Regions from separate parts of the Streptomyces sp. NPDC056224 genome, predicted to be linked through region 1. Evidence: riboswitches for the same ligand, from Rfam matches in the RefSeq annotation. Region 1 holds a riboswitch; each other region holds the start of a gene.
The links. Region 1 has a riboswitch for cyclic di-AMP ahead of ACFCZ1_RS37145 (transglycosylase family protein). Riboswitches for the same ligand answer to the same signal wherever they lie in the genome.
Positions count from the first base shown of each region.

Region 2: another riboswitch for cyclic di-AMP. It lies ahead of ACFCZ1_RS15945 (M23 family metallopeptidase); the one in region 1 lies ahead of ACFCZ1_RS37145 (transglycosylase family protein).
Region 3: another riboswitch for cyclic di-AMP. It lies ahead of ACFCZ1_RS23920 (peptidoglycan DD-metalloendopeptidase family protein); the one in region 1 lies ahead of ACFCZ1_RS37145 (transglycosylase family protein).

Region 1 is NZ_JBHJTK010000073.1:1,779-11,212, reverse strand. Features, by position in the region: gene ACFCZ1_RS37175 (YfhO family protein) at 1-546, opposite strand, end outside; gene ACFCZ1_RS37170 (SurA N-terminal domain-containing protein) at 771-1,394, shown strand; gene ACFCZ1_RS37165 (nucleoside triphosphate pyrophosphohydrolase) at 1,451-2,461, shown strand; gene ACFCZ1_RS37160 (globin domain-containing protein) at 2,484-3,665, opposite strand; gene ACFCZ1_RS37155 (cytochrome P450) at 3,817-5,121, shown strand; gene ACFCZ1_RS37150 (transglycosylase family protein) at 5,225-6,274, shown strand; cyclic di-AMP (ydaO/yuaA leader) riboswitch at 6,550-6,722, shown strand; gene ACFCZ1_RS37145 (transglycosylase family protein) at 6,726-7,433, shown strand; gene eno (phosphopyruvate hydratase) at 7,706-8,992, shown strand; gene ACFCZ1_RS37135 (septum formation initiator family protein) at 9,084-9,434, shown strand, end outside.
Region 2 is NZ_JBHJTK010000010.1:164,601-174,034, forward strand. Features, by position in the region: gene ACFCZ1_RS15925 (DUF5998 family protein) at 1-280, opposite strand, end outside; gene ACFCZ1_RS15930 (GNAT family N-acetyltransferase) at 331-3,150, opposite strand; gene ACFCZ1_RS15935 (HPr family phosphocarrier protein) at 3,334-3,615, shown strand; gene ACFCZ1_RS15940 (GntR family transcriptional regulator) at 4,009-4,686, opposite strand; gene ACFCZ1_RS15945 (M23 family metallopeptidase) at 4,870-5,673, opposite strand; cyclic di-AMP (ydaO/yuaA leader) riboswitch at 5,686-5,845, opposite strand; gene ACFCZ1_RS15950 (M16 family metallopeptidase) at 6,051-7,418, opposite strand; gene ACFCZ1_RS15955 (M16 family metallopeptidase) at 7,439-8,803, opposite strand; gene ACFCZ1_RS15960 (DNA topoisomerase (ATP-hydrolyzing) subunit A) at 8,994-9,434, shown strand, end outside.
Region 3 is NZ_JBHJTK010000022.1:65,564-74,997, reverse strand. Features, by position in the region: gene ACFCZ1_RS23950 (polyprenyl synthetase family protein) at 1-1,097, shown strand, start outside; gene shc (squalene--hopene cyclase) at 1,205-3,241, shown strand; gene ACFCZ1_RS23940 (1-hydroxy-2-methyl-2-butenyl 4-diphosphate reductase) at 3,253-3,861, shown strand; gene hpnH (adenosyl-hopene transferase HpnH) at 3,867-4,898, shown strand; gene ACFCZ1_RS23930 (aspartate aminotransferase family protein) at 4,895-6,355, shown strand; gene ACFCZ1_RS23925 (tyrosine-protein phosphatase) at 6,374-7,165, opposite strand; cyclic di-AMP (ydaO/yuaA leader) riboswitch at 7,450-7,652, shown strand; gene ACFCZ1_RS23920 (peptidoglycan DD-metalloendopeptidase family protein) at 7,657-8,622, shown strand; gene ACFCZ1_RS23915 (SGNH/GDSL hydrolase family protein) at 8,787-9,434, shown strand, end outside.

The sequences.
Region 1 (9,434 bases):
CAGGGGGAAGGCGATCAGCCCGTCGAGCCACATCGGGTTGTAGGAGGCCTCGATCACCGACCAGCCGCACAGTGCGTACGAGGCCCCGAGCAGGCCCGCCGCCCACCAGGCCCCGCGGCGCTGCGTGCGCAGCAGCCAGGTCATCGCCGCCGCCGCGGCCGCCGTCTTGAGGACGGTGACCACGTACACCGCGAGGTCTATGCCGTCGCGCGGGAAGAGCCCGATCAGGACGGAGAACGGGCTGGTCAGGTAGGTCCCGAGGTCGGGCAGGAAGCTCGTGCCGTATCCGGACTGCCAGTTGACCAGCAGACCGCCCCGCGCGCGGCCGTGCAGGAGGTCCCACAAGTGCGCGTGGAAGGGGACGAACTGATTGCCGAGGTCGTTGACGCTGCGGTGGCGCGGGCCGTACGGGAAGACGCGGGCCACGGCGTCCCCGGCGCACACGGCCACCACCGTGAGCAGGGCGGCCAGGGCCGAGCCGAACAGGCTCGGGCGGCGCGGTGGGTGGCACGGCGAGCCGTGCGGCGAGCGGTGCGGTGTCGACATGGTGGGCCGACCCTGGCAGCGCGGGAGGACCGGAGGGTGGCCGCGGAGTGACTCCGGCACGAACAACCGCGCACCCCGACACCCCGACACCCCGACACCCCGACACCCCGACACCTCGGGAATCGTTGGTCGAACAGGTGGCCCGGACCACCGCGACCTCATACCATCGATCACCGCACGGCCCTTGTGCACCGACGCACAATCTCCCGGCCCTGGAGGCTCCTTTGCACCGTCGCACAGCGCTCTCCGTCTCCGCCGCCCTGCTCCTGGCGGCCCCTCTGCTGGCCGCCTGCTCGGGCGAAGCCCGCCCCGGTACCGCGGCCGTCGTCGGCGGCGAACGCATCACCACCTCCGCACTCCAGGCCCAGGTCAACGACGTGCGCGCGGCGCAGAACCGGACCGGGCAGGCCGCCGCCGAGCTCATCGCGAGCACCCCCAACCTGGAGCGGGAGCGGCTCGACTCGCTCCTGCAGAACCGGATCATCGACAAGATGGCCGCGACGGCCGGGATCACCGTCTCCGCCAAGGAGATCGAGGACGAGCACAAGGCGTACGTGGAGGACAACAAGGGAGCGGAGCAGTTCGAGGCGCTGCTCCTGCAGAAGGGCCACATGGCCCCCGGCCAGGTCGACCGGTTCCTGCGCGACCGCGTGCTGCTCACCAAGCTGGCCGCCAAGTACGGCAACGGGAAGCTGGAGGAGCCGGCCCGGGCCGCCGCGAAGGCCCTGCGCATCGAGGTCAACCCGCGCTACGGCGCCTGGGACGCCCAGCAGATCAAGCTCGGCACCGGGGAGACGCCCTGGATCACCCAGCGGACCCGGCCCGAGCAGGCACCCGCCGGAGCCTGATACCGCCCGGGGCCCCTCCGGGCCGGAGCCCGGCGGAACGGAGGTAGGTTCGGAGGGTGACCGACCACGCCCCCTCCGAATCCACCACGGCCGAGCCCACCGGCCGCATCGTCCTGCTGACCACCAGCCACCGGGTCGCCCCCGGCGTGCTGTCCTGGCCCGCGTGGCAGGCCCTGCACGCCGCGGACCGGGTGGTCTGCGCCGACCCCGGCCACCCGCAGCTCCCGTACCTGCGGGAGGCGGGCGTCGAGGTGGTCCACGAGAGCCCGGAGGCGCACGCGCTGGTCGAGGCCTGCGCCGGCGGCCGCACCGTCGTGGTGCTCCCGGGCGGCGAGGGCGACCAGCGGCTCACCGACGGGCTGGCGCGCCTGGCCGGCTCGGGCCGGGTCGCCATGCCCGACCTGGAACTGCTGCCCGGCTCCTACGACCTGCCGGGGGCCCGTCTGCTCGACCTGGTCCAGGTGATGGACCGGGTGCGGCGCGAGTGCCCGTGGACCTCGCGGCAGACCCACCGGGGGCTGGCCAAGTACGCGATCGAGGAGGCGTACGAGCTGGTCGAGGCCATCGAGGACGGCGACCGGGAGGAACTGCGGGAGGAGCTCGGCGACGTCCTGCTCCAGGTGGTCTTCCACGCCCGGATCGCGGAGGAGGGAACCGGGGACGCAGGCGACCGCGACGAGGCGTTCTCCATCGACGACGTGGCCGGGGCCCTGGTGGAGAAGCTGATCCACCGCCACCCGCACGTCTTCGGCGACGCGCAGGCCGAGACTCCGGAGGACGTCAGCGCCCACTGGCAGCGCACCAAGGCGGCCGAGAAGCGGCGGGAGTCCGTCACGGACGGGATTCCGGTGGGCCAGCCCGGCCTCGCGCTCGCGGCCAAGCTCGCGGGCCGGGTCCGTGCGGGCGGCGTGGCCGTGGAACTGCCCCGCGGCGAGGGCATCGGGTACGAGCTGCTGGCGCTGGCGGCGCGCGCCGAGGCGGAGGGGATCGACCCCGAGACCGCGCTGCGCGCGGCGGCCCGCGCCTACCGGGACGCGATCCGTGCGGCCGAGGGCGTCGGCGAGTAGCCCTCAGCAGCGGCAGGACGTCTCAGTCGTCCCGGGGCGCGCGGCCCGCGGGGTTGTGCCAGTGCGGTGACGGGCGGTTCAGGAACCATTCCCCGAAGCCCAGCGGGCGGCCGTCCGGGCCGTGGCCCCTTCCGGCGGCGGGGACCGCGTCGTGGAAGATCCGGCCGGGGCGGGCGCCGAGCTCCTCCAGGAGGTACGCGGTCTCCTCGACGAACGGCGGCGGCCCGCTGAGGTAGACGTCCTGGTCCGGCCACAGGGCCCGGTTGCCGAGCGCGGTGGCCAGCCGGTCGGTGGCCTGGTTGCGGTGCCGCCCCGGGGCGGGCGTGATGTAGGTGACGCCGAGCCAGTCGCGGGCGGCGGCCCACTCGTCGATCAGCGGGCGGTCGTAGAGGTGGGCCGGGTCCCGCCCGACCACGAAGAGCCGCACGTCCTGATCAGGAGGGTGCTTCCCGAGATCCTCCAGCATGGCCCGGACCGGAGCCCAGCCGGTCCCCGCGGCGATGAAGCAGGCCGGGCGGTCCGCACGGCGGAAGGTCAGCTTCCCGCCGGCGGCGGCGAGCCGCAGGCTGTCGCCCGGCCGGACGTCGCGGACCAGGGCGGTGCTGACCCGGCCCCGCTCGATCCGGCTGACGTGCAGGTCCAGGGTGCCGTCGGCGCGCGGTGCGTTGCCGATGGAGTACGTGCGCCAGGTCCGCGGGACCCGCTCGCAGCTCACGCTCGTGTACTGGCCGGGTACATAGGGGAAGGGTGCGTGCGGTTCCAGGGTCAGCACGCCGATGTCCTGGCCGTACCGGAGGTGGCGCACGACTTCGGCGTCCCACCAGGGCGGGTCTTCGCTCGCGGCGGCGCCGGCCGTCATCGCGTCGGCGATCACCTGGTACGCCTCGCTCCAGGCCTTCTCCACCATCGGCGTCCACGCCGATCCGGAGGTCGCCGCGAGGGCGGCGAGCAGGCTTGTCCCCACGGCCGCGTAGTGCTCGGGGCGGGCCTGGAACTTGCGGTGGTCGCGGCCCAGCTCGTGGAGATAGGGGACGAGGGTCCCCTTCTCCAGACGGGCGATCACGTGGGTGAGCGCGGCGAAGAGCCGGTCCCGCTGTCGCTCCAACTCCTCGAAGGAGGACGGGAAGAGCTCACGGATGCCGGGGTTGTGCCAGAACAGGTGGGAGTAGAAGAACTTGACCGCGTGCTCGGCCCGTCTCTCCACTACCGCGAAGCTGCTTTTCAAGATCCTCACATCCACAAAACCGAAAGTAGGAATGTCGGGGAAGGCGAGGTCAAGTGATGGCGGATCTACGGACAGCCGCGACGAACCACCCATATGGGATCGCGGCCGGATGCCGGGATACGGTCAGCAGGTGCATGAGCAGACTCCCGCAGCCCCCGCCGACAGCCCTTCGACCCCCCCTTCCGGCCGGGGACCGACCCTGTTCGACTGGGAGTTCGCGACCGATCCCTACCCGGCCTACGCATGGTTGCGCGAGCACGAGCCGGTGCACCGCACCAAGCTCCCCAGCGGGGTCGAGGCCTGGCTGGTCACCCGGTACGCGGACGCCCGCCAGGCCCTCGCCGACCAGCGGCTCAGCAAGAATCCGGCCCACCACGCGGAGCCCGCGCACGCCAAGGGCAAGACCGGGATCCCGGGGGAGCGCAAGGCGGAGCTGATGACGCACCTGCTCAACATCGACCCGCCGGACCACACCCGGCTGCGGCGGCTGGTGTCGAAGGCCTTCACCCCGCGCCGGGTCGCCGAGTTCACCCCGCGCGTGCAGGAGCTCACCGACCACCTCATCGACAAGATCGTCGAAAAGGCGGGGGGCGCGGACAGGGGGGAGGCCGATCTCATCCACGAGTTCGCCTTCCCGCTCCCCATCTACGCCATCTGCGAGATGCTCGGCGTACCGCGCGAGGACCAGGACGACTTCCGCGACTGGGCCGGGATGATGATCCGGCACGGCGGTGGTCCGCGCGGCGGGGTCGCCCGCTCGGTGAAGCAGATGCGGACCTACCTCGGTGAACTCATCCACCGCAAAAGGGACGATCTGGGCAATGACCTGATCTCGGACCTGATCCGGGCGAGCGACCACGGCGACCACCTCACGGAAGCCGAGGCCACCGCCATGGCTTTCATCCTGCTTTTCGCCGGTTTCGAGACCACCGTGAACCTCATCGGCAACGGCGTCCACTCCCTCTTCATGAACCCCGGCGAGCGCGAGCGGCTCCAGCGCTCCCTCGCCGCGGGCGAGAGCGGCCTGCTGGAGACCGCGGTCGAGGAACTCCTGCGCTACGACGGCCCGGTGGAGCTGGCCACCTGGCGGTTCGCCACCGAGCCGCTGACCCTCGGCGGGCAGCCGGTCGCGGCCGGGGACCCGGTCCTGGTCGTCCTGGCGGCCGCCGACCGCGACCCCGCGCGGTTCGCCGAGCCGGACACCCTCGACCTCTCGCGCACCGACAACCAGCACCTCGGGTACGGGCACGGCATCCACTACTGCCTGGGTGCTCCGCTCGCGCGACTTGAAGGACAGACGGCGCTTGCGACTTTGCTCACGCGTCTGCCGGATCTGGAACTCGCGGTTCCGCCAACTGACCTTCGCTGGCGGGGTGGTCTGATCATGCGTGGCCTGCGCACCCTTCCCGTGCGCTTCACACCCCGAAACATCTGAAGGCCCGCTGACCGGGAGTCAGCCGACGACCCGAGTTGTGACAATCGTTCGAGGGCCGCTAGGTTCTGCCGTTACCCAGCCGTTATGCGAAAGGTGCAGCCTCATGCGTTCCGGGAACGGCCGTCACAGACGCCCCCGTCAGGTGCCCGCGATAGTCGTCACCGCAGGAGTCACAGGCTCCGCGCTGGCCCTGCCGCTTCTTGCCGCCACCAACGCCTCCGCGGCCGACACTTCCACGTGGGACAAGGTCGCCGAATGCGAGAGCGGAGGCAGCTGGAGCGCCAACTACGGCAGCGGCCAGTACGGCGGCCTCCAGTTCACCCAGGACGAGTGGCAGAGCGCCGGCGGCTCCGACTTCGCCGAGCGCGCCGACCTCGCGAGCCGGTCCCAGCAGATCGCCGTGGCCGAGCGCGTACTGGCCTCCCAGGGTCCGCAGGCCTGGCCGCTGTGCGCGGCGTCGGCCGGACTGGACGGGCAGAGCCCCGCCGCTGCCGTCGACCCCGGCCTGCCCGGCGGTCCGGTCAAGACCGGCCCGGCGCCCTCCCGCCCGGACAGCGCCGTGCCCTCCACGGGGAACGGAAAGCCCTCCACGGACTTCGGCGCCCCGACGCCCGCCCCGAGCCCGTCCGCCACCCCGCCGTTCGTCGTCCCCGACGGCCCGCTCGCGCCCTCCCTCGGGCTGCCCGTCATGCCCTCGCCGGACGAGGTGACGCCGACCCCGGCCGACCCGGGCACGCCGACCGCCCCCGTGGACCCGAGCGCGCCCACCACGCCCCCCGGCACCCCCGGCCAGCCCCCGGTGACCCCGGCCGACCCGACGGCGCCCACGACTCCGGGCACCACGCCGGACCCGACGGCTCCGGCGACCCCCGGTGCCCCGGGCGCCTCCACCGACCCCACCGCGCCGCCCGTCACGCTGGCCGAGGGCGGCGGCAAGCACCGCGGAGCCCCCGCGGCCGAGGCGCCGGTCACATCTGATGCCGCGTCGGACCCCTCGTACACCGTTCAGGCGGGCGACAGCCTGGCCACCATCGCGGATGCCAAGGGGGTCAAGGGCGGCTGGAAGGGGCTCTACGCGGCCAATGAGCAGGTCATCGGCGGGAACGCCGATCTGATCAAGCCGGGCCAGAACCTGGATCTAACCGCTCAATAAGGGCACTTCGGCCACCCGGAAAGAGTTGATTGTCGGTTTTCTGCAAGTGAGACATGTGTCTCTTCCGGTCAACTGGCGTGTCTTGTCCCGGGGCTTCCGCAAACCCCGCCCTCACCTGCGCAAATCTCCTTACGGGGAGCGCAAGTAGGGGCCGTTTCTCCCCGATGGCGGTCGTTGAACATCGGGGAGGGACGTGTCTACCTTCTGAATCGCTCGCCACCGCGAGCTCCTTCGACCGCATCGCCGAATCCTGCCGGCGGACGGGGGGAACAGTCGTCGCGCAAGCGCCGAAGGCAGGAGCGGGGGAACCAAGGTAGGCGCCGGGAGCGGCCGTTGAGAGACGGTCACGCCACCGGCTAGGGGTTAAGACGTGCGCTAGGTCGCACGGCCGGGCAACTCACTCGCCCGAACCCGACAGCTCACCTCGTAGGCGTCGGTGAGGAGAAACTCCATGCTGCTTTCCGGCAAGGGCAAGCACCGCCGCGGTACCGCCATCGAGCGGACCGCCCGCATCGTCACGCTCGCCGGTGTCGCCGGTGTGGCCGTCGCCGCCCCCCTGATGGCCGCCGGCTCCGCGAGCGCCGCCACGTCCTCCGAGTGGGACCGCGTCGCGCAGTGCGAGTCCGGCGGCAACTGGGCCATCAACACGGGCAACGGCTACTACGGCGGCCTGCAGTTCTCGTCGTCGACCTGGGCCGCGTACGGCGGCAAGTCGTACGCCGCGCAGGCCAACCAGGCCTCGAAGTCGCAGCAGATAGCCATCGCGGAGAAGGTCCTCAAGGGCCAGGGCAAGGGCGCCTGGCCGTCGTGCGGCGTGGGTCTGTCGAACTCCTCCTACACCGGCGGCGGTGCGGCCGAGACTCCGAAGCAGACGGAGAAGAAGACCGAGACCAAGAAGACCCAGCCGAAGAAGACCGAGCCGAAGAAGGAGACGAAGCGCTCCGAGGCCCCGGCCCCGACGACCCGCTCCGAGCGCTCCGAGGCCCCGGCCCCGAAGACCGGCAACGGCTCGTACGAGGTCAAGTCCGGCGACACCCTGGGCACCATCGCCGAGGCCAACGGCGTCAAGGGCGGCTGGGAGAAGCTCTTCGAGCTGAACAAGGACATCGTCTCGGACGCCGACCTGATCTTCCCGGGTCAGAAGCTGAAGCTCAGCTGAACGCTGCGGCAATAGCCGCAGCGGTCGCGGCACCACGCACCACCCCCACCGCCCGGCGCGTCTCCCCCCACGCGCCGGGCGGTGGTGTGTGCGGCGGCAGACCCTCCGTCATCCGGGGGCGTATGTCCCGGAAGAGGGGTATTCGGGCCCTTTTTCGTCCCAGGGACCGAGCGGTCGGCAGGGTGAGTGCTCGGATCCGGTTAGGCTCTAGTCGGCAAGGCCATCCCACGGCCTGACGCCACCGCACACCCAGCGTCACATCCCAGAAGGAGATGCTCGTGCCGTCCATCGACGTCGTCGTAGCCCGGGAAATCCTGGACTCCCGAGGCAACCCCACGGTCGAGGTCGAGGTGGGCCTCGACGATGGCAGCACCGGCCGTGCTGCTGTTCCGTCCGGCGCCTCCACCGGTGCATTCGAGGCCATCGAGCTCCGTGACGGTGACCCCAACCGTTACATGGGCAAGGGTGTCGAGAAGGCCGTCCTCGCCGTCATCGAGCAGATCGGCCCGGAGCTCGTCGGCTACGACGCCACCGAGCAGCGTCTGATCGACCAGGCCATGTTCGACCTGGACGCCACCGACAACAAGGGCTCGCTCGGCGCCAACGCCATCCTCGGCGTGTCCCTCGCCGTCGCGCACGCCGCGTCGGAGGCCTCGGACCTTCCGCTCTTCCGCTACCTCGGCGGTCCGAACGCGCACCTGCTGCCCGTTCCGATGATGAACATCCTCAACGGTGGGTCGCACGCCGACTCCAACGTGGACATCCAGGAGTTCATGATCGCCCCGATCGGCGCGGAGTCCTTCTCCGAGGCGCTGCGCTGGGGTGCCGAGGTCTACCACACCCTCAAGAAGGTCCTGCACACCAAGGGCCTCTCCACCGGCCTGGGCGACGAGGGCGGCTTCGCCCCGAACCTGGAGTCCAACCGCGCCGCGCTCGACCTCATCATCGAGGCCATCAAGCAGGCCGGCTACACCCCGGGCAAGGACATCGCGCTCGCGCTCGACGTCGCCGCGTCCGAGTTCTTCAAGGACGGCAAGTACGAGTTCGAGGGCCAGTCCCGCTCGGCCGCCGAGATGACCGACTACTACGCCGAGCTCGTCGAGGCGTACCCGCTGGTCTCCATCGAGGACCCGCTGTTCGAGGACGACTGGGCCGGCTGGAAGACCATCACCGACCGCCTCGGCGCCAAGGTCCAGATCGTCGGCGACGACCTCTTCGTCACCAACCCGGAGCGCCTGGCCCGCGGTATCGAGGAGGGCTCCGCGAACGCCCTGCTCGTGAAGGTGAACCAGATCGGTTCGCTGACCGAGACCCTGGACGCCGTCGAGATGGCCCAGCGCAACGGCTTCAAGTGCATGATGTCGCACCGCTCCGGTGAGACCGAGGACGTCACCATCGCCGACCTCGCCGTCGCCGTGAACTGCGGCCAGATCAAGACCGGCGCCCCGGCCCGCTCGGACCGCGTCGCCAAGTACAACCAGCTGCTGCGCATCGAGGAGATCCTCGACGACGCCGCGGTGTACGCGGGCCGCAGCGCCTTCCCGCGCTTCAAGGGCTAATCACGCCCTTGCCTCCGTACGTCCCCGCACTCGGTCCCGTACCGTGTGCGGGGACGTATTGCGTAGTGCGTACACAGGGGAGGCGGGACCAATGGCCGGGAACCGTGATCGGTTCTCCACCTTCTCGACCGCGACCAGGCTCAAGCAGCTCGGCGAGCGGACCGCCGCCCACGTCTACCGCTCGCAGTCGCGCCGCCAGGTCCGCCGCAGCCGGCTCACGGGCCGCGCGGCCCTCCTCGTGCTCGTCCTCTGTACGCTGGTCGTCGCCCTCGCGTATCCGATGCGCCAGTACGTCTCCCAGCGCTCGGAGATCGCGGAGCAGCAGCGGGCCGCCGCCGCCGCGCGGGACCGCCTGGAACGGCTCCGCGACGAGAAGGCCCGCTGGCAGGACAACGCCTACGCGGAGCAGCAGGCGCGCAAGCACCTGCACTTCCTGCGACCC
Region 2 (9,434 bases), on a different contig from region 1:
CCGACTCGGTGGAGGTGGTCGCGTACGGGGACGGGGACCCGGCGTCGGCGGCCTGCTCGTCGGTGTGGCTGACGATGAAGCGGTTTCCGGTCAGGACCAGCACGGTGACGTGGCGGCGCACCTCGTTGGAGTCGAAGGTCGTCTCCTGGTGGACCAGGTACGACGAAATCGGCTCGCCGCCCACCGCGGCCTCCACGGCCTCGGCCACGAGGGCCGGGTAGTAGCCGCTGCGCTCGATCGCCGTGCGCAGCCCCTGGGTCGTCGTACCGGATTTCGCCATGAGGTCCATCCTAAGGCCCGCACGGGGCGCCCCGACCTCTCCGTACCCGCTCAGTAACTGGGGAGGGTCCTCGGCCCGAGGTCGCCGCGGGCGGGCGGGTGCGCGATGCGGACGGTGGCGCTCAGCACGGAGAGTCCCTCGGTGGCGACGACCACGGGCTCCAGGGAGACGCCCGTCACCTCGGGGTGGTCGTCGACGAGGCGGGACAGGCGCAGGAGCAGCTCCTCCAGAGCGGGGGTGTCGACGGGGGCGCTGCCCCGCCAGCCGAAGAGGAGGGGTGCGGTCCGGATGGACCGGATCAGTCCGGCGGCGTCCCGGTCGGTGGCCGGGACCAGGCGGTGGGCGGTGTCCCCGAGCAGTTCGGAGGCGACGCCGGCGAGCCCGAAGGAGAGGACGGCGCCCGCGGCCGGGTCGATGACGGAGCGGACGACCGTGTCGACCCCGCGGGGCACCATCGCCTGGACCACCGGCTGGAGCTCCGAGGGCTTGCCCAGCAGGCCGGTGAGGTCCTGGTACGAGTGCCTCAGCTCGGCCTCGTTCCGGAGGTCGAGCCGTACGCCGCCCAGGTCCGCGCGGTGGCGCAGGTGCGGGGCGGTGGTCTTGAGGGCGACCGGGTAGCCGAGTACCCCGGCGGCCCGGACGGCAGCGTCGGGGCTGGGCGCGGGCAGGGCGGGCAGGACGCGGATGCCGTAACGCCCGAGGAGCTCGCGGGCGTCCCACTCGGTCAGGGTGAGCACGGCTCCGCCGTCGACGTCGGCCAGCAGACGGGCCAGCTGGGCGGCGGCGCCGGGCTCGTCGATGTCGTCGTATTCGGGGACGTGCCCGGCCTCGGCGTTGGCCCGCCGCCACTGTCCGTAGCGGACGGCTTCGGCGATGGCGCGTACGGCCCGCTCGGCGGCGGGATAGCTGGGGATCCGGCCCCCTGCGGTGCCCGCCCCGCCGACCTCGCGGACCTCGCCGACCTCACCGACCTCGCCGGTTGCCCCGGCGCGGGGCCGGGGGCGGAGTCCCGGTTCGGGCAGGGGCGCGGAGGGGGCGGGGCCCCGCGTGGCGGACAGCGCGTCCACCAGTTCGCCGAGCTCCACGTGCACCACGGCCACGGGCTTGCCCGGCACCTCGGCCACGGCTTCCCGCAGGGAATCGGCCAGGTCGTCGGCCAGCGCGTGCCCGCTCACCCACGGAATGGCGGTGACCACCACCGCGTCGCAGTCGCCGGAGGCCAGCGCCGAGACGAGCGCCGCGCGGAAGTCCTCGGGCGAGGCCGCCGTCGTCAGGTCGAGCGGCGGCAGCGGGCGCAGCCCCTGGGCCAGGCAGGCGTCGTACGTGAGGACCCCGAGGGACTCGGAGTTGCCGAGGATCGCGATCCGGGGCCCGGCGGGCAGCGGCTGCGCGGCCAGCAGGAGGCCGACGTCCACCAGCTCCGTCACCGTGTCGACCCGGATCACGCCCGCCTGCCGCAGCAGGTCGGAGACGGTGGCGTCGGGCAGCCGGGTGCCCGGGACCACGTGCCCGGCCGGGGTGTGGCGGCCGCCCCTGGCGACGACGACCGGCTTCTCGGCGGCGGTCCGGCGGGCGAGGCGGGTGAACTTCCGCGGGTTGCCCAGGGTTTCCAGGTACAGCAGGGCGACGTCGGTCGCCTCGTCGTCGTACCAGTACTGGAGGATGTCGTTGCCGGAGACGTCGGCCCGGTTCCCCGCGGAGACGAAGGAGGACAGGCCCTCGCCGCGCCGGAGCAGGGCGGAGAGCAGCGCGATCCCGATCGCCCCGGACTGCGTGAACAGGCCGATCCGGCCCCGCATCGGGAGGGGCGCGGGGGTCAGCGAGGCGTTGAGCTCCACCTCGGGCGCGGTGTTGATCACCCCGTAGGCGTTCGGACCGATCAGCCGCAGCCCGTACGAGCGTACCTGGCGCACCAGTTCGCGCTGGCGGGCGAGCCCGGCCGGGCCGCTCTCCCCGTAGCCGTCGGACAGCACCACGAGCCCCTGCACCCCGTGTTCGCCACAGGCCGCCACCACCTCGGGGACCCGGTCCGCCGGAACCGCGATCACGGCGAGGTCGACGGGGGCTCCGATGGCGTCGATCGTGCGGTAGGCCCGCACGCCGTCGAGCAGGTCGAGCGTGACCTGCTCGTTGACGGCGTAGAGATGGCCGTGGAAGCCGCTGTCGCGCAGGTTGCGCAGCGCGGCGGCGCCCACGCCCGCGCCGGAGCGGCTGACCCCGATCACCGCGACCGAGCCGGGGGCGAGCAGCCGCTGCACCGAGCGGGCCTCGGCGCGCTGTTCGCGGGCGCGCTGCACGGCGAGGGACTCGGCGGTCGGTTCGAGGTCGAGGGTGAGGTGGACGGAGCCGTCCTCGAAGCTGCGCTTCTGCTGGTAGCCGGCGTCCGTGAACACTTTGATCATCTTGGTGTTGGCGGGCAGCACCTCGGCGGCGAACCGGCGGATGCCGCGCTCGCGGGCCACCGCGCCGATGTGTTCGAGCAGGGCGGAGGCCACTCCGCGGCCCTGGTGGGCGTCCTGGACGAGGAAGGCGACCTCGGCCTCGTCGGCGGGTGCGGTGGCGGGCCGGCCGTCGGCGTCGATGCGGTCGTAGCGGACGGTGCCGATGAACTCCCCGCCGATGGTCGCCGCGAGGCCGACCCGGTCCACGTAGTCGTGGTGCGTGAACCGGTGCACGTCGCGGTCGGAGAGCCGGGGATAGGGAGCGAAGAAGCGGTAGTACTTCGACTCGTCGGAGACCTGCTCGTAGAAGCTGACCAGCCGGCCGGCGTCCGCGGTGGTGATGGGCCTGATCCGGGCGGTGCCGCCGTCGCGCAGGACGACGTCCGCTTCCCAGTGGGCCGGGTACGAGGGGTCCGACTCGGTGGTCATGGGCCTACCTTACGGCCGGGAACGGCCCGGCAGCGCTCGCGCGGCGTATAGGCAGGCTGGGGCAAAGCGGTGCAAGCTGGGGAAGGTCGAGCGGCGGGAAATCCGGGCCGAAGGTCGGTCGGACCATTCCGGGCGTCGTGAGAGACTGGTCTAGACAACCGTAAGAACCTGAAGGGCATCACCATGGCAGAGCGCCGCGTCAACGTCGGCTGGGCCGAGGGCCTGCACGCTCGTCCCGCCTCGATCTTCGTCCGTGCGACGACCGCTTCCGGCGTCCCGGTGACCATCGCCAAGGCCGGCGGCGACCCCGTCAACGCCGCTTCCATGCTGGCGGTCCTGGGCCTGGGCGCCCAGGGCGGCGAGGAGATCGTCCTCGCCTCCGAGGCCGACGGTGCGGAGGCCGCGCTGGACCGCCTCGCGAAGCTGGTCGCCGAGGGCCTCGAGGAGCTCCCCGAGACCGTCTGACCCTTCGGGTTCGACCCGCGCAGTACACCCGCCGGAGCCGCGGTCCCCCACCAGGGGCCGCGGCTCCGGTGGTTCCGGGGTCACCCGCGGCTCACGGAAGACACGGCCGCGCGCGAACACGGCGGCGCGGGGCGCGGGAGGGCACGGCGGCGCGGGGCGCGGGAGGGCACGGCGGTGCGGGGCGCGGGAGGGCACGGCGGTGCGGGGCGCGGGAGGGCACCGCGCATTCGGCGGCCCGGGGATACGGAAGCCCGGAAAGCGTCGAAATTCGGCACCACCGGAAATGCGCATCCGCGGGAATTCGACTCCCCGGCAATTCTGCGCGCGGCACGCGCACGCGACCGGAAATCGCGGAAGCGGAGCCCGGATACACCCCTTTATATACGGGCCCTGTTAATGCCGGCCGCTCGCCATGTTTACGGCAGGTTGCGAAGTGCTCACCGCCGGCCGGAGCCGCGGCCGGTGCGCGGCCGTCGCCCTCTCGGTGTGGATCGCCGTCAGCGTCCGGGCCCGCTCCGCGTCCCCCCGCGCCACCGCGTCGACGATCGCACCGTGTTCCGCCCACGACTCGACCGGCCGGGCCGGCGCCTCCACCACGTACATCCACGACACCTTGTGCCGCATCTGCGTGAGCAGGGCGATCAGCCCGGGGCTCCCGGAGGCCTGGGCCAGCGTCTCGTGGAACCAGGCGCCCAGGGACCGCAGGTCCTCGCCCTGGCCCCGCCTGGCCCGCTCCTGACCGAGCCTCACCAGCCCGCGCAGCACCTTGAGGTGGGCCTCGGTACGCCGCCGGGCCGCCCTGGCGGCCGCCAGGGGCTCCAGCAGCATCCGAAGCTCCAGGAGGTCGGCGGCCTCCTGTTCGGTCGGCTCGGCCACGCAGGCGCCCGCGTGGCGCCGCGTGGTCACGAACCCCTCGGACTCCAGGGTCCGCAGCGCCTCGCGGACCGGGACGCGCGAGACTCCGTACCGGCGGGCCAGCACTTCCTCGGTCAGTCTGCCGCCCGGTTCGAAGACCCCGGAGACGATGTCGTCGCGGATTGCCGTGCATACCGCCTGCGCAGGAATACGCAAGACCGAACCTCCGCCTATTTCCGACTGCCACACCCATGGGACACGCACGTGCGTGCTGCGACTCTATTGCAACACACGATAATTTCCGAGAGCGCTCGGAAATGCGAAACGTTTACCCGGCGGAGAGCGCCGAAGGCCCCGGCTCGGTGAGCCGGGGCCTTCGGTGAAGCGGTGCGGTGCGGGTCAGAGGCTGACGTCGTGCGAGCGCAGGTACGCGATCGGGTCGATGTCCGAACCGTAGGAGGCGCCGGTGCGGGCCTCGAAGTGCAGGTGCGGGCCACTGGAGTTGCCCGTGGAGCCGGACAGGCCGATCTGCTGGCCGGCGGTGACCTGCTGGCCGACGGAGACGGCCAGCGAGTTCATGTGCCCGTACTGGGTGTACGTACCGTCGTTGTGCTTGATGACGACGTTGTTGCCGTACGCGCCGCCCCAGCCGGCCTCGACCACGACGCCGGCGCCCACCGCGTGGACGGAGGTGCCGGAGGCGGCGTGGAAGTCGATGCCGGTGTGGCTGCCGGAGGACCACATGCCGCCGCCGGCCTTGTACTGCGTGCTGACGTACGAGCCGTCGATCGGCGCGACGAAGGTGTTGAGGCGCTTGCGCTCCTCCTCGCGGGCCGCACGCTCGGCGGCTTCGCGCTCGGCCTTCGCCTTGGCCTCGGCGAGGCGCTTGGCCTCGGCGGCCCGCTGCTTGGCGTCGGCCTCGGCCTGCGCCTGGGCGGCGGCGTGCTCGGCGGCACGGTGCTGGGACGCGGCCTGGTCCTGGATGTCACCCTGGAGGTCCTCGGCGACGACCACGGCGCCGAGCGCGTTGTCCTGGGTGGAGTGGTGGTCGCCGTTGTCCGCGGCGAAGGCCGGAGCGGCGAGGGAGCCGACGACACCAGTGGTGGCGAGGGCGGCGATGCCGGCGTAGCCGGCGGTCTTGCGGCTCAGACGGCTGGAACCACGGTGCTTACCGGAGCCGGCGGGACGACTGCCAAACGCCATGAAGGGGCTGATCCTTTCCTTCCTTCTCGCCTACCGGGTTAGCTGACGGGTTCGGAGCAGGAAGGTCTCCTACGGGCCTCCTCTTGCGAGGGGGTCCGATTCACCCCAGGGACACATGTGGGTCCCCGGCTCCCCAGGCTCGCGCCTGACGGGGACTCGGCGATCACTGCCCGGTGCCGCGGACGCGGCGGGTACAACTGACGGGCAGCACGGGTGACGCTAGGCGGATCATCAGTCAATCGCCAAACAGACACGCCTTTTTGTTGCGTACGCCACACCACATAAAAGCAACCTCACCACCAATCGGACAAAAAGGGCTCCGGCGGACAAGCCCGCCGAAGCCCCTTCCGAATCGACCAGTTGGCCGACCGCTGCCGTCAGTTGGTGACGACGCTCACCTCGCCGATCCCGAGGGCGCGCACCGGCGCCTCGATCTGCGCCGCGTCGCCGACCAGGACGGTGACCAGCCGGTCCGCCGGGAAGGCCTTCACGACCGCCGAAGTCGCCTCCACCGTCCCGGTTTCGGCCAGCTGCGCGTACAACTGCGCCTGGTAGTCGTCCGGCAGCTCCTGCTCGACCTGGTCCGCGAGGGTTCCGGCGACCGAGGCCGCAGTCTCGAACTTCAGCGGGGCCACACCCACCAAGTTCTGCACCGCCACGTCCCGTTCGGCATCGGTCAGGCCGCCCTCCGCGAGGGTGCGCAGCACCTTCCAGAGGTCTTCCAGCGCCGGGCCGGTGTTCGGTGTGTCCACCGAGCCGCTGATGGCGAGCATCGAGGCGCCCTTGCCGTCGGCGGTCGAGCGCAGCACCTGGCCGAAGGCGCGCACGCCGTAGGTGTACCCCTTCTCCTCGCGCAGCACCTTGTCGAGGCGTGAGGTCAGGGTGCCGCCCAGGCAGTACGTGCCGAGCACCTGGGCCGCCCAGACCCGGTCGTGCCGGTCCGGCCCGATCCGGCCGATCAGCAGCTGCGTCTGGACCGCGCCGGGCCGGTCCACGATGACCACGCGACCGGTGTCGTCGGCGGTCACCGGCGGCACCGGCAGGGGCTCGGCGGCGTTGCCCGTCCAGGCGCCCAGGGTGTCCGCGAGCACGGCGTCCAGGTCGATGCCGGTCAGGTCGCCGACGACCACCGCGGTGGCCGTGGCGGGGCGTACGTGGGCCTCGTAGAAGGCGCGTACGGCCGAGGAGTCGATCCGCGCGACCGTCTCCTCGGTGCCCTGGCGGGGGCGGGACATCCGCAGGGAGGCCGGGAACAGCTCCTTGGAGAGCTGTTTGGCGGCGCGGCGCTGCGGGTTGGCCAGCTCGTGCGGGATCTCGTCGAGCCGGTTGCGCACCAGGCGGTCGACCTCGGCGTCGGCGAAGGCCGGCGCGCGCAGGGCCTCGGCGAGCAGGCCGAGGGCCTTGGGCAGCCGAGAGGCCGGAACCTCCAGGGAGACCCGCAGGCCCGGGTGGTCGGCGTGCGCGTCGAGGGTGGCGCCGCAGCGCTCCAGCTCGGCCGCGAACTCCTCGGCGGAGTGCTTGTCGGTGCCCTCGGACAGCGCGCGGGCCATGATGGTGGCCACGCCGTCCAGGCCCTCGGGCTCGGCGTCCAGCGGGGCGGCGAGGTTGACCTCGACCGCGATCACCTGCTGGCCCGGGCGGTGGCAGCGCAGCAGGGTCAGGCCGTTGGCCAGATCCGAGCGGTCGGGGGCGGGGAAGGCCCACGGCTGCGGTTCCCCGGCCTGCGGGCGCGGGTGGAAGGTCATCGTGACGGCTGCGGTGTCGCTCACTGCTCCGCCCCCTCGTTCTCGTTCGCGTCGTTCTCGTCGGACTCGTCGGCGGCGTCGGCGTCGGCGGTGATCGGCTCGTAGACCAGCACCGCGCGGTTGTCCGGGCGCAGCCGGGCCGCGGCCACGGCCTGCACCTCCTCGGCGGTGACGGCGAGGACGCGCTGGACGGCGGTCAGGGCCAGCTGCGGGTCTCCGAAGAGCACCGCGAAGCGGCACAGTTCGTCGGCGCGGCCCGCGACCGTGCTCAGCCGGTCGAGCCACTCCCGCTCCAGCTGCGCCTGGGCGCGCTCCATCTCCTCGGCCGTCGGGCCCTCGGCGGCGAACCGCGCGAGCTCCTCGTCCACGGCCGCCTCGATGTCGGGCACGTCGACCCCGCCGGACGTCTTGACGTCCAGCCAGCCCAGGGAGGGCGCGCCGGCCAGGCGCAGCATGCCGAAGCCTGCCGCGACGGCCGTCTGGTCGCGGCGTACCAGACGGTTGTGGAGCCGTGAGGACTCGCCGCCGCCCAGGACGGTCAGCGCCACGTCGGCGGCGTCGCACTCGCGGGTGCCGTCGTGCGGGAGCCGGTAGGCGGCCATCAGCGCACGCGCCGGGACCTCCTCGACGATCTCCTCGCGCAGCTCCCGGCCGATGACGTCGGGCAGGGAGCCGTCACGGGGCGGCTGCTTGCCGTCGTGCGCGGGGATGGTGCCGAAGTACTTCTCGATCCAGGCGAGCGTGCGCTCCGGGTCGATGTCGCCGACGACCGACAGCACCGCGTTGTTCGGCGCGTAGTACGTGCGGAAGAAGGCGCGCGCGTCCTCCAGGGAGGCGGCGTCCAGATCGGCCATGGAGCCGATCGGCGTGTGGTGGTACGGGTGGCCCTCGGGGTACGCGAGGGCGGTCAGCTTCTCGAAGGCCGTGCCGTACGGGACGTTGTCGTACCGCTGGCGGCGCTCGTTCTTGACGACGTCGCGCTGGTTCTCCATGGACTCGTCGTCCAGGGCGGCCAGGAGCGAGCCCATGCGGTCCGCCTCCAGCCACAGCGCGAGCTCCAGCTGGTGGGTCGGCATCGTCTCGAAGTAGTTGGTGCGCTCGAAGCTGGTGGTGCCGTTCAGGGAGCCTCCGGCGCCCTGGACCAGCTCGAAGTGACCGTTGCCCGGTACGCTCGCCGAACCCTGGAACATCAGGTGCTCGAAGAGGTGAGCCAGGCCGGTTCGTCCCTTGACTTCGTGGCGCGAGCCGACGTCGTACCAGAGGCATACCGCGGCGACCGGGGTCAGGTGGTCCTCGGAAAGCACCACGCGCAAGCCGTTGGCCAGCCGGTGTTCGGTCGCTGTCAGGCCGCCGGAGCCGGCCTGGGCTGTGGCCGTGTGACCCATGGGCATGTGGTCCCTTCGATCGCGATGCAGAGATTTCTGTCAGACCTGCCACTGTATGCAAGCGCGTCGACCGCCGGATAAGTTCCCGGGTCACACCCTGGGTCGGAGTCGGCGTTGTCGGTGCCTCGGGCCACAATGGTCCGCGTCAGACCCCCAGCACACTCATTCTTGGTTAAGGAGCCGCGCAGCGATGGCCCGCCGCAGCACGAAGACCCCGCCGCCGGAGGATTTCGAGGAGAGGATCCTCGACATCGACGTCGTCGACGAAATGCAGGGCTCCTTCCTCGAGTACGCGTACTCGGTGATCTACTCCCGTGCCCTGCCCGACGCCCGGGACGGCATGAAGCCGGTGCACCGCCGCATCGTGTACCAGATGAACGAGATGGGTCTGCGCCCCGACCGCGGGTACGTGAAGTGCGCCCGAGTCGTCGGCGAGGTGATGGGCAAGCTCCACCCGCACGGTGACGCGTCGATCTACGACGCCCTGGTGCGCATGGCCCAGCCCTTCTCGATGCGGCTGCCCCTGGTCGACGGCCACGGCAACTTCGGTTCGCTCGGCAACGACGACCCGCCGGCCGCGATGCGTTACACCGAGTGCAAGATGGCCGACGCCACGTCGCTGATGACGGAG
Region 3 (9,434 bases), on a different contig from region 1:
ACCCGGGGAATCCGGCTGTCGAGAACACGGATGCCAGTGTGGGCACGGCCGGAGGGGGCGTGGAGAAGGCGGACACGATCGCCCTCCTGGAACGCGGCCGCACGCTGTCGACTCCCGTGCTCCGCGCCGCCGTCGACCGGCTCGCGGCGCCCATGGACACCGTCGCCGCCTACCACTTCGGCTGGATCGACGCCCACGGCAACCCGGCGGACGGCGACGGCGGCAAGGCCGTGCGCCCCGCGCTCGCACTGCTCTCCGCCGAGGCGGCGGGCGCCCCGCCCGAGGTCGGCATCCCCGGCGCGGTCGCCGTCGAACTCGTGCACAACTTCTCGCTGCTGCACGACGACCTGATGGACGGCGACGAGCAGCGCCGCCACCGCGACACGGTGTGGAAGGTGCACGGTCCCGCCCAGGCGATCCTGGTCGGCGACGCGCTCTTCGCCCTCGCCAACGAGGTGCTGCTGGAGCTCGGCACCGTCGAGGCGGGCCGCGCGGCCCGCCGGCTGACCACCGCCTCCCGCAAGCTCATCGACGGCCAGGCGCAGGACATCTCCTACGAGCACCGCGAACGCGTCAGCGTCGAGGAGTGCCTGGAGATGGAGGGGAACAAGACGGGCGCCCTGCTCGCCTGCGCGGTGTCCATCGGCGCCGTGCTCGGCGGCGCGGACGACCGTACGGCCGACAAGCTGGAGGAGTACGGCTACCACCTGGGCCTCGCCTTCCAGGCCGTGGACGACCTCCTCGGCATCTGGGGCGACCCGGAGGCCACCGGCAAGCAGACCTGGAGCGACCTGCGCCAGCGCAAGAAGTCCCTGCCGGTGGTCGCCGCCCTCGCGGCGGGCGGACCGGCCTGCGAGGAGCTCGCCGAGCTGCTCGCCGCCGACGCCAAGAGCAACGATTTCGAGAACTTCTCGGAGGAGGAGTTCGCGGCCCGCGCGGCGCTCATCGAGGCGGCCGGCGGCCGTCGGTGGACGGCGGACGAGGCGCGCCGCCAGCACGCCGTGGCGATCAGGGCCCTGGACGACGTCGACATGCCGCAGCGGGTCCGCGACCAGCTCGTGGCCCTCGCCGACTTCGTCGTCGTGCGCAAGCGGTGACCGCCACCGGGCGGCGGATATGACTCGCGAGTCGCCGGCCGGCGCGACGTGGCGCCGGCCGACGGCAGACCCCAGCACAGCACAGGACACTGTTCTAAGGGGAAGCCATGACAGCGACGACCGACGGCAGCGCGGAGAGCGCTGGCGCTGGTAGCACGACGACCGAAGCCGGCCCGTGGCCGGGCCGGGTCGGGGACTGGGCCGCCGTGGAGCTGCCCGAGCCCCCGGACGGCAAGGAGCAGGCCGCGTACGGCGCCGCCGCGCGAGCGGTCCGCCAGCTGCTGGGCCGCCAGGACCCCGCGGGGTGGTGGAAGGGAACCCTCCAGACCAACGTCACCATGGACGCCGAGGACCTGCTGCTCCGGCAGTTCCTCGGGATCCGGGACGAGGCCACCACCCACGCCGCCGCCCTGTTCATCCGCGGCGAGCAGCGGGACGACGGCACCTGGGCCACCTTCCACAGCGGACCGCCCGAACTCTCCGCCACCATCGAGGCGTACGTGGCCCTGCGCCTCGCCGGGGACGCCCCCGACGCCCCGCACATGGCCCGCGCGTCGGCCTGGATCCGCGCCCACGGAGGGATCGCCGCCGCCCGCGTCTTCACCCGGATCTGGCTGGCGCTCTTCGGCTGGTGGCGCTGGGAACACCTGCCCGAGCTCCCTCCCGAGCTGGTGTTCCTGCCGCCCTGGGTGCCGCTGAACATCTACGACTTCGGCTGCTGGGCCCGCCAGACCATCGTCCCGCTCACGGTGGTCTCCGCGCTGCGCCCCGTCCGCCCCGCCCCCTTCACACTGGACGAGCTGCACGCCGACGCGCGGGAGCCGAACCCCGCCAGGGACCTGGCTCCGCTGGCCAGTTGGGACGGCGCCTTCCAGCGGATGGACAAGGCCCTGCACGTCTACCGGCGCTTCGCCCCCCGCCGGCTGCGCAAGGCGGCCATGGCCGCCGCCGCCCGCTGGATCATCGAGCGCCAGGAGAACGACGGCTGCTGGGGCGGCATCCAGCCACCCGCCGTGTACTCCGTCATCGCCCTGCACCTGCTCGGCTACGACCTCGGGCACCCGGTGATGCGCGCCGGACTGGAATCCCTGGACCGGTTCGCGGTGTGGCGCGAGGACGGCGCCCGGATGATCGAGGCCTGCCAGTCCCCGGTCTGGGACACCTGCCTCGCCGCGATCGCACTGGCCGACGCCGGCCTGCGCCCCGACCACCCGGCGCTGGTCAAGGCCGCGGACTGGATGCTCGGCGAGGAGATCGTCCGCAGCGGGGACTGGGCGGTACGGCGGCCCGGACTCGCCCCCGGTGGCTGGGCGTTCGAGTTCCACAACGACAACTACCCCGACATCGACGACACCGCCGAGGTCGTCCTCGCGCTGCGCCGCATCAGGCATCCCGACCCTGCCCGGGTTGAGGCGGCCATCGCCCGCGGGGTGTCCTGGAACCTCGGCATGCAGTCGAAGAACGGCGCCTGGGGCGCCTTCGACGCCGACAACACCAGCCCCCTCCCGAACAGGCTGCCCTTCTGCGACTTCGGCGAGGTCATCGACCCGCCCTCCGCGGACGTCACCGCCCACGTCGTGGAGATGCTCGCCTTCGAGGGCCGGGCGGGCGACGCCCGGACCCGGCGCGGCATCGCCTGGCTGCTCGCCGAACAGGAGCCCGAAGGAGCCTGGTTCGGCCGCTGGGGCACCAACTACATCTACGGGACCGGGTCGGTGGTGCCGGCCCTCACCGCGGCCGGCCTCGCCCCGGGGCATCCCGCGATCCGGCGAGCCGTGCGCTGGCTGGAATCCGTACAGAACGGGGACGGCGGCTGGGGCGAGGACCAGCGCTCCTACAAGGACCGCTCCTGGGCGGGGAAGGGCGCCTCCACCGCCTCGCAGACCGCGTGGGCGCTGATGGCCCTGCTGTCGGCCGGGGAGCGGGACGCCGTGGCCGTCGAGCGGGGCATCGCCTACCTGGTCGAGACCCAGCAGGCGGACGGCTCCTGGGACGAGCCGTACTTCACGGGCACCGGCTTCCCCTGGGACTTCTCCATCAACTACCACCTGTACCGGCAGGTGTTCCCGCTCACCGCGCTCGGCCGCTACCTGTACGGGGAACCCGGCGCCGCGGCCGGGCCCGCGGCCGTGGAGATCCGGTGACCACCCCGCTGATGGTCGCCTGCGCCCTGCGCATCGAGCAGGCGGCGCTGCGCGGCGCGGGCCGCGGCGCGCCCGACGCGTACGCCCTGCTGCGCACGGGCATGGGCCCGCGCGCCGCCGAGCGGGCCGTGGGCCGGGCACTGGCCCGGCCCGGGATGGGCCGGGCCGCCGTCCTCGCGACCGGGTTCTGCGCCGGGCTGGTCCCCGGCATGAACCCCGGCGACCTGGTCCTCGCCGAGGAGACCCGGGACGCGCACGGGGCCGTCCCGTGCACGGGTACCCCCCTGCTCGCCGAGGCGCTGGCCCGGGCCGCCCCGGGCCGTGCCGTGCACATCGGCGTACTGACCGGATCCGACCACGTCGTCCGCGGCCAGGAGCGCGCGCGGCTGCGCGCCACCGGCGCGATCGCGGTCGACATGGAGTCCGCGGCCACTTTGCGGACCGCCACCCGTGGCAGCGGCCGTCCGGTTGCGGCCGTCCGGGTGGTCGTGGACGCTCCGGAGCATGAGCTCGTCCGTATCGGCACCGTCCGCGGTGGAATATCGGCCTTCCGCGTACTACGTGCCGTACTGCCCGCGTTCTACGAATGGCACCGTTCTTTGCTGCTCCCCAGGAGGTGAGCCAGATGGCCATGCCGCTGCGCCAGACCATCAGGGTCGGGACCTATCTTCTCGAACAGAAGTTGCGGAAGCGTGAGAAGTTCCCGCTGATCGTCGAGCTGGAACCGCTCTACGCCTGCAACCTGGCCTGTGAAGGGTGCGGGAAGATCCAGCATCCGGCCGGGGTGCTCAAGCAGCGCATGCCGGTGGCCCAGGCGGTCGGCGCCGTGCTGGAGTCCGGCGCTCCCATGGTGTCCATCGCGGGCGGCGAGCCCTTGATGCACCCGCAGATCCACGAGATCGTCCGTCAGTTGGTGGCGCGGCGAAAGTACGTCTTCCTCTGCACCAACGCCATGCTCCTGCGCAAGAAGATCGAGAAGTTCACCCCGTCCCCGTACTTCGCCTTCGCCGTGCACATCGACGGCCTGCGCGAACGGCACGACGAGTCGGTGGCCAAGGAAGGCGTCTTCGACGAGGCCGTCGCGGCCATCAAGGAGGCGAAGAGGCGCGGGTTCCGGGTGACCACCAACTCCACCTTCTTCAACACGGACACTCCGCAGACGATCATCGAGGTACTCAACTACCTGAATGACGAACTCCAGGTGGACGAGATGATGATCTCGCCCGCCTATGCCTACGAAAAGGCCCCCGACCAGGAGCACTTCCTCGGCGTGGAACAGACCCGCGAACTCTTCAGGAAGGCCTTCGCGGGCGGCAACCGCAGGCGCTGGCGGCTCAACCACTCGCCGCTCTTCCTGGACTTCCTGGAAGGAAAGGCCGATTTCCCCTGCACGGCCTGGGCCATTCCGAATTACTCCCTCTTCGGCTGGCAGCGCCCCTGCTATCTGATGAGCGACGGCTACGTGCCCACGTACCGGGAACTCATCAACGACACCGACTGGAGCAAGTACGGCCGGGGCAAGGACCCGCGCTGCGCGAACTGCATGGCGCACTGCGGCTACGAGCCGACCGCCGTCCTCGCCACCATGGGCTCCCTCAAGGAGTCCCTGCGCGCGGCCAGGGAGACGGTCGGCGGCAACCGGGACAAGTCGGCATGACGCCGGCCGGACAAGGCCCGGGCGGACAGGGCCCGGGCGGCTTGGGCCCCGGCGGCCTGGGGAAGGGCGGCCGGCACAGTGGCTTCGACCTCGGCGCCCTGCTGGCCGAGCGCGGCGGCGAGCGGTACGAGCTGCACGCCCGGCACCTCAACCACCAGCTGCCCCGGATGCTGCACACCATCGGCTTCGACAAGGTCTACGAACGGGCCGAGGGAGCCCACTTCTGGGACGCCGAGGGCAACGACTACCTCGACATGCTGGCCGGGTTCGGGGTGATGGGCCTGGGCCGGCACCACCCCGTGGTCCGCCGCGCCCTGCACGACGTCCTGGACGCCCAGCTCGCCGACCTCACCCGCTTCGACTGCCAGCCGCTGCCCGGGCTGCTCGCGGAGAAGCTGCTCTCGTACAGCCCGCACCTGGACCGCGTCTTCTTCGGCAACAGCGGCACCGAGGCGGTGGAGACGGCCCTGAAATTCGCCCGGTACGCCACCGGGCGGCCCAGGATCCTCTACTGCGACCACGCCTTCCACGGGCTCACGACGGGGTCGCTCTCGGTCAACGGCGAAGGCGGCTTCCGGGACGGTTTCGCGCCGCTGCTCCCCGACACGAAGGTCGCGCTGGGGGACCTGGGCGCACTGGAGCGGGAGCTGAAGCGCGGCGACGTGGCCGCCTTCGTCGTCGAGCCGATCCAGGGCAAGGGGGTGCTCGCCGCCCCGCCCGGCTTCCTGCTCGCGGCGCAGGAGCTGCTGCGCCGGCACAAGGCCCTGCTGATCGCGGACGAGGTGCAGACCGGCCTCGGCCGCACCGGCGATTTCTATGCGTACCAGCACGAGCCGGGCGTGGAACCGGATCTGGTGTGCGTGGCCAAGGCCCTGTCGGGTGGGTACGTGCCGGTCGGCGCGACCCTGGGCAAGGACTGGATCTTCAAGAAGGTCTACTCGTCCATGGACCGGGTGCTCGTGCACTCCGCGAGCTTCGGCTCCAACGCGCAGGCGATGGCGGCCGGGCTGGCGGTGCTGTCGGTCATGGAGGACGAGGAGGTCGTGGCCCGTGCCCGCGCCGTGGGGGACCTGCTGCGCGGGCGGCTCGCCGCCCTGGTGGGCGAGTACGAGCTGCTGCACGAGGTGCGGGGGCGCGGCTTGATGATCGGCATCGAGTTCGGCCGGCCGTCCTCGCTGGGGCTGCGCAGCCGGTGGACCATGCTGCAGGCGGCCCGCAAGGGGCTCTTCGCGCAGATGGTCGTCGTGCCGCTGCTGCAGAAGCACCGGATCCTCACCCAGGTGTCCGGGGACCACCTCGAAGTGATCAAGCTCATCCCGCCGCTGATCGTGGACGAGCGGGACGTCGACCGGTTCGTCGGCGCCTTCCGGGACGTCATGGACGAGGCGCACGGCGGCTCGGGGCTGATGTGGGACTTCGGCAGGACCCTGGTGAAGCAGGCCGTCGGCAACCGGTGACGGCCTGCGGCGGCGTCGTCAGTCGAGCAGCCGCTCCCGCAGCCGGCCGAGGGTCTCGGGCGTGAGTCCGAGGCCCTGCGCCAGGTAGCGGTCCACACCGCCCCAGTGCCCGTCGATGGTGTCGAAGGCCGCTTCCAGGTACTCGGCGCGGGCATCGAAGAGCGGGGCGAGCAGCTCCATCGCCTCGGGGGAGCGGGCCTCGGCCGACCCGCCGCTGCGGCGTACCCGGTAGCGACGGTGCGGAGCGTTCGACTCCAGGTAGTCCGCCACGATCGCCTCGCGCTCGACGCCCAGCGCGAGCAGGGTGACGGCGATCGACAGGCCCGCCCGGTCCTTGCCGGCCGCGCAGTGCAGGAGGGCGGGCACGCTGTCCTCGGCGAGGGCGTGCACCACCCGGCTGTGCTCGCCGGTGCGGTGCTTGATGATCCCGCGGTACGAGCTCTCCATCCGGGCCGCGGCCTTCCCGTCGCCCAGGATGGCGCGGAGCTGGTCGAGGTCGCCGTCGCGGACCATCTTCCAGAACTCCCGGCCGTCGGCCGGGTCCGAGAGCGGGATGTTGACGTTCCGGACGCCGGGCAGTTCGACGTCCGGCCCCTCCAGGGCGTGGTCGGCGTTGTTGCGGAAGTCGAAGACGGTGTGGAGGCCGAGCGAGGCGAGGAATTCTGCGTCGGTTTCGGTGGCATGCGCGAGATGTCCGCTTCGGAACAGTCGTCCCGCCTTGACCCTTCGCCCGCCGGAAGTCGGCAATCCCCCCACGTCGCGGAAATTGCGCACTCCGGACAGTTCCGGCTCCTGTATCTGCTGGGTCACGGGAACTCCTCCGCTTCGTGGTGGGTCATCTGTCCGAATTAAGCTACTTGGCGCCAACTTGCCATGAACGGCGGCGAGATCGGACGCGGCCCCGTGAGCCAGATCATACGGTGACCGTGCGTGCCTGATCGCGAAGGGTGAATGGCCCGGCCGGAGCGGTTGTTGGCGGTGGGGGCGGGACGCAGGGTGACCGGAATTCCGGCGGTCCCTCATCCCTGTTATTCCGTCAGGGAATTCACGGCTTGTTGTGTACGGCCTTATGGGATTACCTTCGCGATCCATCCGGGTGGACCGCCGAATCCTGCCGCCGCCCGGAAACCGCACCCAACTATTCACGCGCTCGGCAGGAGCGGGGGAACCAGGTAAGCCGCTGTTCCGGATCTTTCCGGGACGGCTCGGGGTTAAGCCGCCCATGTTCCGTTCACGGACGGCCGGACATCTCCAGTCCGAACCCGACAGCTCACCTCGCAGGCGACGGAGAGGAATTCGCCATGTCCGCAAAGGGCAAGCACCGCCGTCCCAAGTCCCGTTCCATCTCCCGCGGTCTCGCCGTCGCCGGCACCGGCGGTGCGGCGCTCGCGCTGCCCCTGATGGGTGCCGCCGGCGCCCAGGCGGCCCCCGCTCCGGCCGCCGCGCCTGCCGCGGCCCCCGCCGTGGCGCCGCAGCTTCCCCTCTCGCTCCAGGCGGCCCCGACCGCCGCCGTGGAGGCCGCGCCGACCGTCTACACGGTCGTGCCCGGCGACTACCTCTCCAAGATCGCCGCAGAGCGCCACCTCTCCGGGGGCTGGGAGCGGCTGTACGCCGACAACCGCGAGGCCGTCGGTACCAACCCCTCCCTCATCCACCCCGGCCTGAAGCTGACCCTGGGCGCGAAGGGCGCGGCGGCCGCACCCGACTCCGCCCCCGCCGCCCCGGCTCCCGCCCCGGCTCCCAAGGCCGCTGCGAAGCCGGCTCCGAAGTCGGCTCCCAAGCCCGCCGAGAAGGTCGCCGAGAAGGCCGCCCCGGTGCAGCGCGAAGCCGCCGCCGAGGCGCCGGCCGCGCAGCGGTCCGCCTCCGGCTTCGTGGCCCCGGTGAGCGGCGGGATATCCACCCAGTACAAGGTCGCCGGCAGCATGTGGTCCTCCGGCTACCACACCGGCGTCGACTTCATCGCCAGCTCCGGCACCACCGTCAAGGCCGTCGGCCCGGGCACCGTGGTCTCGTCCGGCTGGGCCGGCGCGTACGGCAACGAGGTCATCATCAAGCACACGGACGGCACCTACTCGCAGTACGGCCACCTCTCCGTGCTGTCCGTCTCGGCGGGTCAGAGCGTCACCGGCGGCCAGAGCATCGGTCTCTCCGGCTCCACCGGCAACTCGACCGGCCCGCACCTCCACTTCGAGATCCGCACGGGCCCGTCCTACGGCTCGGACATCGACCCGCTCGCCTACCTCCGCTCGAAGGGCGTGAGCATCTGACGGCACCCGCCGCCGGAACGCAGGCACGCGTGAGGCCGGGGCCCCGAGGGGGGTCCCGGCCTCACGTGTACCTATTCCTTATCCCCCGCGTGGTAAAGATCACGGTCCGTCAACCCCTGCTTACGTTGGCGTAGGTCGTGTACGGGAGTGAAGGATGTCGTCTCGTGGCAGCGACGACGACGACACTCAAGACCATCGGCTCGTACGCGGCGATCGGGGACAGCTTCACCGAGGGCGTGGGGGACCCGGGACCCGGGGATTCTTTTCTCGGCTGGGCGGACCGGCTCGCCGTGCTCCTGGCCGACCGGCGTGACGAGCACGACTTCCGGTACGCGAACCTGGCCGTGCGCGGCCGACTCCTCGACCAGATCGTGGCCGAACAGGTCCCGCGGGCCAAGGAGCTCGCGCCCGACCTGGTGACCTTCTGCGCGGGCGGCAACGACATCATCCGGCCCGGCAGCGACCCCGACGACGTGGCGGAGCGGTTCGAGGCCGCCGTCGCCGACCTTACCGGGGCCGTCGGCCACGTCATGATCACCACCGGCTTCGACACCCGGGGCGTGCCGGTCCTCAAGCACCTGCGCGGCAAGGTGGCGACGTACAGCGCGCACGTCCGCGCCATCGCCGACCGCTACGACTGCCCGGTGCTCGACCTCTGGTCGCTGAAATCCGTACAGGACCGGCGGGCCTGGGACGCCGACCGGCTGCACCTGTCACCCGAGGGGCACACGCGGGTCGCACTGCGCGCCGCCCAGGTGCTGGGGCTGGAAGTGCCCGCCGACCCCGACCAGCCGTGGCCGCCGGAGCGGCCG